DNA from 2 places in the Cellulosimicrobium sp. SL-1 genome. Region 2 is predicted to be linked to the other one. Evidence: predicted binding sites of a transcription regulator. Region 2 holds the regulator's gene; the other holds the start of a gene.
The links. Region 2 encodes LexA, which represses DNA repair genes until DNA is damaged. Its sites were predicted from a motif close to TCGAACANNTGTTCGA; they were not measured.
Positions count from the first base shown of each region.

Region 1: a site for LexA is predicted at 2,309-2,324, ahead of uvrA (excinuclease ABC subunit UvrA). Genes of this name have one in related genera too.

Region 1 is NZ_JAACJC010000006.1:256,846-260,251, reverse strand. It holds gene uvrA (excinuclease ABC subunit UvrA) at 1-2,279, opposite strand, end outside; gene GWJ10_RS11445 (MBL fold metallo-hydrolase) at 2,455-3,162, shown strand; gene GWJ10_RS11440 (YciI family protein) at 3,270-3,406, shown strand, end outside.
Region 2 is NZ_JAACJC010000010.1:89,895-93,300, reverse strand. It holds gene GWJ10_RS15880 (ATP-dependent DNA helicase) at 1-282, shown strand, start outside; gene GWJ10_RS15875 (L-lactate dehydrogenase) at 312-1,319, shown strand; gene lexA (transcriptional repressor LexA) at 1,434-2,168, opposite strand; gene GWJ10_RS15865 (LysM peptidoglycan-binding domain-containing protein) at 2,574-2,879, shown strand; gene nrdR (transcriptional regulator NrdR) at 3,249-3,406, shown strand, end outside.

The DNA.
Region 1 (3,406 bases), on a different contig from region 2:
AGGAAGTTCATCTCGATCTTCAGCGTGCCGTCGCCCGAGCACGCCTCGCAGCGGCCGCCCTTGACGTTGAACGAGAACCGGCCCGGCGTGTACCCGCGCACCTTGGCCTCGGTCGTCTCCGCGAACAGCTTGCGCACGTGGTCCCACACGCCGGTGTACGTCGCGGGGTTCGACCGCGGCGTGCGCCCGATCGGGCCCTGGTCCACGTGCACGACCTTGTCGAGGTGCTCGAGGCCGGTGACGCGCGTGTGGCGGCCCGCGACCTGCCGGGCCCCGTTGAGCTCGTTGGCGAGCACGGTGTAGAGGATCGAGTTCACGAGCGTGGACTTGCCGGAGCCGGAGACGCCCGTGACCGCGGTGAACGTGCCGAGCGGGAAGCTCACGTCGATGCCCGTGAGGTTGTGCTCGCGCGCGCCGACCACCTTGATCTGACGGCCCGGGTCCGTCGGGCGCCGCTGCGCCGGCAGCGGGATGCTGCGACGCCCCGACAGGTACGCGCCCGTGACGGACTCCGGCGCCTCGAGCAGGCCCGCGTAGTCGCCCGAGTGCACGACGCGCCCCCCGTGCTCCCCCGCGCCCGGGCCGATGTCGACGACCCAGTCCGCGGTGCGGATGGTGTCCTCGTCGTGCTCGACGACGATGAGCGTGTTCCCGAGGTCGCGCAGGCGCGTGAGCGTCTCGATGAGCCGGCGGTTGTCGCGCTGGTGCAGGCCGATGCTCGGCTCGTCCAGCACGTAGAGCACGCCGACCAGGCCCGAGCCGATCTGCGTCGCGAGCCGGATGCGCTGCGCCTCCCCGCCCGAGAGCGTCGCGGCCGGTCGCTCGAGCGAGAGGTAGTCGAGGCCGACGTCGAGCAGGAACCCGAGGCGCGCGTCGATCTCCTTGAGGACCTCGGTCGCGATGGCGCGCTCGCGCGCTCCCAGCTCGAGCGACCCGAGGAACGCCGCGGCCTCGCGCAGGGGCAGGCGGCACACGTCCCAGATGGACCTGCCGCCGACCTTGACCGCGAGCACCTCCGGCTTGAGCCGGGCCCCCTGGCACACGGGGCACGGGACCTCGCGCATGAAGGCCTCGTACTTCTCCTTCGACCAGTCCGACTCGGTCTCGGTGTGCCGGCGCTCGAGGAAGGTGATGACGCCCTCGAAGCCGGTCGAGTACTGCCGCTCACGGCCCCAGCGGTTCTTGTACCGCACGTGCACCTGGTGGTTCTGGCCGTGGAGCACGGCCTTCTTCGCGCGCTCGGGCAGTGCGCGCCACGGCGTGTCCATGGAGAAGCCCAGGTCGTCCGCGAGCGCCGTGAGGACGCGCTCGAAGTACTCCGACGAGATCTGCGCCCACGGCGCGACCGCGCCCTCGCGCAGCGACTTCTCGTCGTCCGGCACCACGAGGTCCGGGTCCACCTCGAGGCGGAACCCGATGCCCGTGCACTCCGGGCACGCGCCGTACGGGGCGTTGAAGGAGAACGTGCGCGGCTCGATCTCGTCGAGCGCGAGCTCGTGGTCGTTCGGGCACGCGCGCTTCTCCGAGAAACGGCGCTCCCGGGCCGGGTCGTCCGCGTCCGCGTCGACGAGCTCGACGACGACGAGCCCGCCCGCGAGCCCGAGGGCCGTCTCGACCGAGTCGGTGAGCCGGCGCTGGACGCCCTCGCGCGCGACGAGGCGGTCGACGACCACCTCGATGTCGTGCTTGAGCTTCTTCTCGAGCGCCGGGACGTCCGTGAGGGTGCGCACCTCGCCGTCGACGCGGGCGCGGGCGAAGCCCTTGGTCTGCAGCTCCTTGAAGAGCTCGGAGTACTCGCCCTTGCGGCCGCGCACGACCGGGGCGAGGACCTGGTAGCGCGTGCCCTCGGGCAGCTCGAGGAGGCGGTCGACGATCTGCTGCGGGGTCTGCGCGGTGACGCGCTCGCCGCACACCGGGCAGTGCTGCGTCCCCGCGCGCGAGAACAGCAGGCGCAGGTAGTCGTAGACCTCGGTGATGGTGCCGACGGTCGAGCGCGGGTTGCGGTTCGTGGACTTCTGGTCGATCGAGACCGCGGGCGACAGGCCCTCGATGAAGTCGACGTCCGGCTTGTCCATCTGGCCGAGGAACTGGCGCGCGTACGCGGACAGCGACTCGACGTACCGGCGCTGCCCCTCCGCGAAGATGGTGTCGAAGGCGAGCGACGACTTGCCCGAGCCGGAGAGCCCCGTGAAGACGATGAGCTTGTCGCGCGGGAGGTCGAGGTCGACGTTGCGCAGGTTGTGCTCGCGGGCACCGGAGATGACGAGGCGATTGCTCACCGCAGCATCGTACGGCGGACCACCCACACTCGCACAGGTGTTCGACGTCACCTCCGCACGGCACCCGGCGAACGCACACGAGCGCCCCACGTCCGCGCGCTCCGCCGCGACCCGGGTCACCGCGGCCCGGGGTCGCGGCGCACCGCCCGCCGCGAGCGGACGGCACACTGGGCGCATGACGTACACCGGACAGGTCGCCGTCGGCGGCCCGCACGACCTGCGACGCCTCGACGAGGTCGAGATCCGCAAGCTCGCCGTCGGACCGCTCGCCAACGACGTCTATCTCCTCACGTGCCGGCGCACCGGCGCCCAGCTCCTCGTCGACGCAGCCGACGCGCCCGACGACGTGCTCGGCCTCGTGCGGGCGGGCTCGCCGTCGGGACGGCTCGACGGCGTCGTCACGACGCACCGGCACGCCGACCATCTCCGGGCGCTCGCGCCGGTCGTCGGTGCGACGGGCGCGTGGTCGGCTGCCGGCGAGCCCGACGCGGACGCGGTCGCCGCGGCGTCCGGCGTACCCGTCGAGCGCCGCCTACGCCACGGGGACGTGCTGCGGGTGGGCGCGATCGACCTCGAGGTCGTGGCGCTGCGCGGGCACACGCCGGGATCCGTCGCCCTCGCCTACCGCGAGCCGGACGACGTCGCCGAGCCCGAGGCCGCGCCCGGCCGGGTGCACCTGTTCACCGGGGACTCGCTCTTCCCCGGCGGGGTCGGGAACACCGACCGCGACCCGGCGCGGTTCGCGAGCCTGCTGTCCGACGTCGTCGAGCGGGTCTTCGACCGGTTCGACGACGCCACGTGGGCCTATCCCGGTCACGGCGCCGACACGACGCTCGGTGCCGAGCGGCCGCACCTCGCCGAGTGGCGTGAGCGGGGCTGGTAGCGCGTGGCCGGTGGCGCGGGACCGGTAGCGGGCGGCAGGCAGCACGGGGCGCAGCCGAGGCGCGGACCCCGCCCCGCGCCGTCGGGCCGGCCTGGTTCACTGGTTCCATGCCGATCCACGCCGTCACCTACGTCTACGCCGACCGCAGCGCCGAGCTCGACGCCCTGCGACCCGAGCACCGCGAGTTCCTCGCCGACCTCCACACCCGGGGCACGCTGCTCGCCTCCGGTCCGCTTCCCGCCCA
Region 2 (3,406 bases):
CCGGACGACCCGGTGAGGTCGGCGCGGGCTCGCGCCGTCGAGGCCGCGGGTGGCAACGGGTTCATGCAGGTCTCCGCGACGCACGCGGCCCTCCTGCTCGCCCAGGGTGCCGGGCGGCTCGTGCGGTCCACGGCCGACCGCGGGGTCGTCGCGGTCCTGGACCCGCGGCTCGTGACGGCGCGCTACGGGTCGTTCCTCACGCGGTCCATGCCAGGGTTCTGGCAGACGACCGACCGCGACGTGGCCACCGCTGCGCTCCGCCGCCTCGCCGCCCTAGGCTGAGCCCTTTCCAGCGACTTCACGGAGGCGACATGACGAGCACGTCACCGCAGGGCACCGGCGACGCGACCACGGGCGGTCCGGGAGGGGGAGCGCGGACCACGAAGCTCGCGATCGTCGGCGCCGGTGCCGTCGGCTCGACGCTGGCCTACGCCGCGCTCATGCGCGGCGCGGCGCGCACGGTGGCGCTCCTCGACGTCAACCGCGCGAAGGTCGAGGCCGAGGTCCTCGACCTCCAGCACGGCATCCAGTTCATGCCCATGGCGCGCGTCGAGGGGTCCGACGACGTCGCGGTGTGCGCGGGCGCCGACGTCGTCGTGGTCACGGCCGGCGCCAAGCAGAAGCCGGGCCAGACGCGTCTCGACCTCGCCGAGGGCACGATCGGGCTCATGCGGACGATCCTCCCGGGCCTCGTGGAGGTCGCCCCGGATGCCGTCTACGTCATGGTGACCAACCCGGTCGACATCGTCACGTACGCGGCGCTCAAGTTCTCGGGGCTGCCCCCGACCCAGCTCTTCGGCAGCGGCACCGTGCTCGACTCCTCGCGGCTGCGGTTCCTCGTGGCGCAGCACTGCGGCGTCGCGGTGCAGAACGTGCACGCGTACATCGCGGGGGAGCACGGCGACAGCGAGATCCCGCTCTGGAGCTCCGCGACGATCGGCGGTGCGCCGCTGCTCGAGTGGCAGGGCATCGGCGGTCGGGGACCGCTCACGGGCGACGTGCGCGACGAGATCGCGCGGGAGGTCGTGCAGTCGGCCTACCGGATCATCGAGGGCAAGGGCGCGACCAACTACGCGGTCGGGCTCGCGGGCACCCGGATCATCGAGGCGGTGCTCGCCGACGAGCACCGGGTGCTGCCCGTGTCGACGCTCCTCGACGGCATCTACGGGCTCGAGGACGTCTGCCTGTCGCTCCCGACGCTCGTCGACCGCCGGGGCGCGACGGAGCGCGTCGAGGTCCCGCTGGCGGACGACGAGCTCGCGGGCCTGCGCTCGTCCGCGGAGTCGCTGCGCGCGGTCGCGCGACGCTTCGGGCTCTGAGCCCACTGGCTCGTCGGGCCTGGCACGACGAGAGCCGGGCGGTCGAGGGACCGCCCGGCTCTCGTGCTGTCCGGAGCCTGCCCGCAGGGGCGCCCGGAGCCGCTCGGGGACCGTTCAGAGGCTGCGCAGGACGGAGACGACGCGCCCCAGCACCTGGGCGTCGTCGCCGGGGATCGGGTCGTACGCGGCGTTGTGCGGCATGAGCCAGACATGGCCGTCGGCGCGCCGCAGGCTCTTCACGGTGGCCTCGCCGTCGATCATCGCGGCCACGATCTCGCCGTTCTCCGCGACCGGCTGGCGCCGCACGACGACCCAGTCGCCGTCGCAGATCGCGGCGTCGATCATCGAGTCGCCCTGCACGCGCAGGAGGAAGAGCTCTCCCTCGCCGACGAGCTGGCGCGGCAGCGGGAAGACGTCCTCCACGACCTGCTCCGCGAGGATCGGGCCACCGGCGGCGATACGGCCGACGACGGGGACGTACGACGGCGCGGGGTGGGCCTCGTCGTACGCCGGCTCGGGGGCCGTGCCAGCTGGCGCGAGCGGGGCCGCGCGGCGGGCGTCGTCGGGCTGGACCACCTCGATGGCGCGCGGACGGTTCGGGTCGCGCCGCAGGAACCCCTTGCGCTCGAGCGTGGTGAGCTGGTGCTTGACGGAGGACGGGCTCGTGAGCCCGACGGCCTCGCCGATCTCGCGCATGCTCGGCGGGTAGCCGCGCTGCTCGACGCACGCGCGGATGGTCTCGAGCACGAGCCGCTGGCGCGGGGTGAGCCCGTCACCCCCTGCCGACCCGTCCGGCAGCTCGCGCACCTCGGCGAGCCCCCGTGCCCTGTCCGTGCCTCGTCCCGCCATGGTCGCTCCGCCCTCGTCCGTCGCGTGCCGCCGGCGCCAGCCGGGCCTGCGGCCTCCCCTCCCCGGAGCGTGCGCCCCGGGAGCTCGGTCGCCCCTCCGGGTCCGAGCGGACATGTCCGGCGAACCGACCTGAGCCCAGGCTAGGGGAGGATGCGACACGAATCAAACACCTGTTCGAGCATGTCTCGACTCTGTCGGTCGTTCGTGATAGACCTTCGTACAGATGTTCTACGTACAGGTGTTCGACCGCAGCGGGTCGGCGTGGAGATGAGACGGGCACGCGGGTCCGATCGACCGGGGAAGGCGATCGGGCTCGCGGGCCGGGACGGAGGGGACATGGGCACGGTGGCGATGGCGACGGCAGCGCCGCCCGCGCTCGGGCGGGGCGTTGCGGCGGAGCGAGGCGTGCGCCCGCAGGCACCGCTGCGGCTCACGCGACGCGGCCGTGCGGTCCTCGTGCTCCTCGTGGCCGTCGTGCTCGTCCTCGCGGCGCGCGTCGGCCTGGCCGTCGCGGGCGGGCCCGGGGAGCCGGTCGAGGTCCGGGTCCACGTCGTGAGCACGGGGGAGACCCTGTGGGAGCTTGCCCAGGGAGTCGCGGCCCCGGGCGAGGATCTCCGTGAGGTGGTCAGCGGGCTCGTCGAGCTGAACGGCCTGTCGTCGTCGGGCGTGCAGGCCGGCCAGACGATCCTGCTCCCGGTCGCCGAGCGGTGACGCGGCGCTCGGCCGTGGCCCAGGACCTGTGACGCAGCACACGGTGCCGACGCGCGACAGGTTGCGGCCGAGGGTTGCGCCGCTCCGTTAGGTCCGCCTAAGTTAGTGGCACCTCACACGCCGGCTGGGGGGCTGGGCGGACGAGGCGAGGAGTGCGCGGACAACCGCGACTCCTGTGCACGTCGCCGCGCGCGAGGCGAGTCGCGCGCGAGATGGGGACGGGGGCGTCCCGACGGGGGCGGTCGACTTCGACCGCCCCCGTTCTGCCGTCCACGGTCGGGTGCGCCGTCGGCGTGTTGCACCGCGCGCCCGCGACGACATACGTTCGTCGCGCCGACCTGTCGGCGCGACCCGCGGAGGAGCCCCGCCATGCACTGCCCGTTCTGCCGTCACGCGGACTCCCGCGTCGTCGACTCCCGCACGTCCGACGACGGTGCCTCCATCCGCCGGCGACGCCAGTGCCCGGAGTGCAACCGCCGCTTCACCACGATCGAGACCGCCAGCCTGTCCGTGGTCAAGCGGTCCGG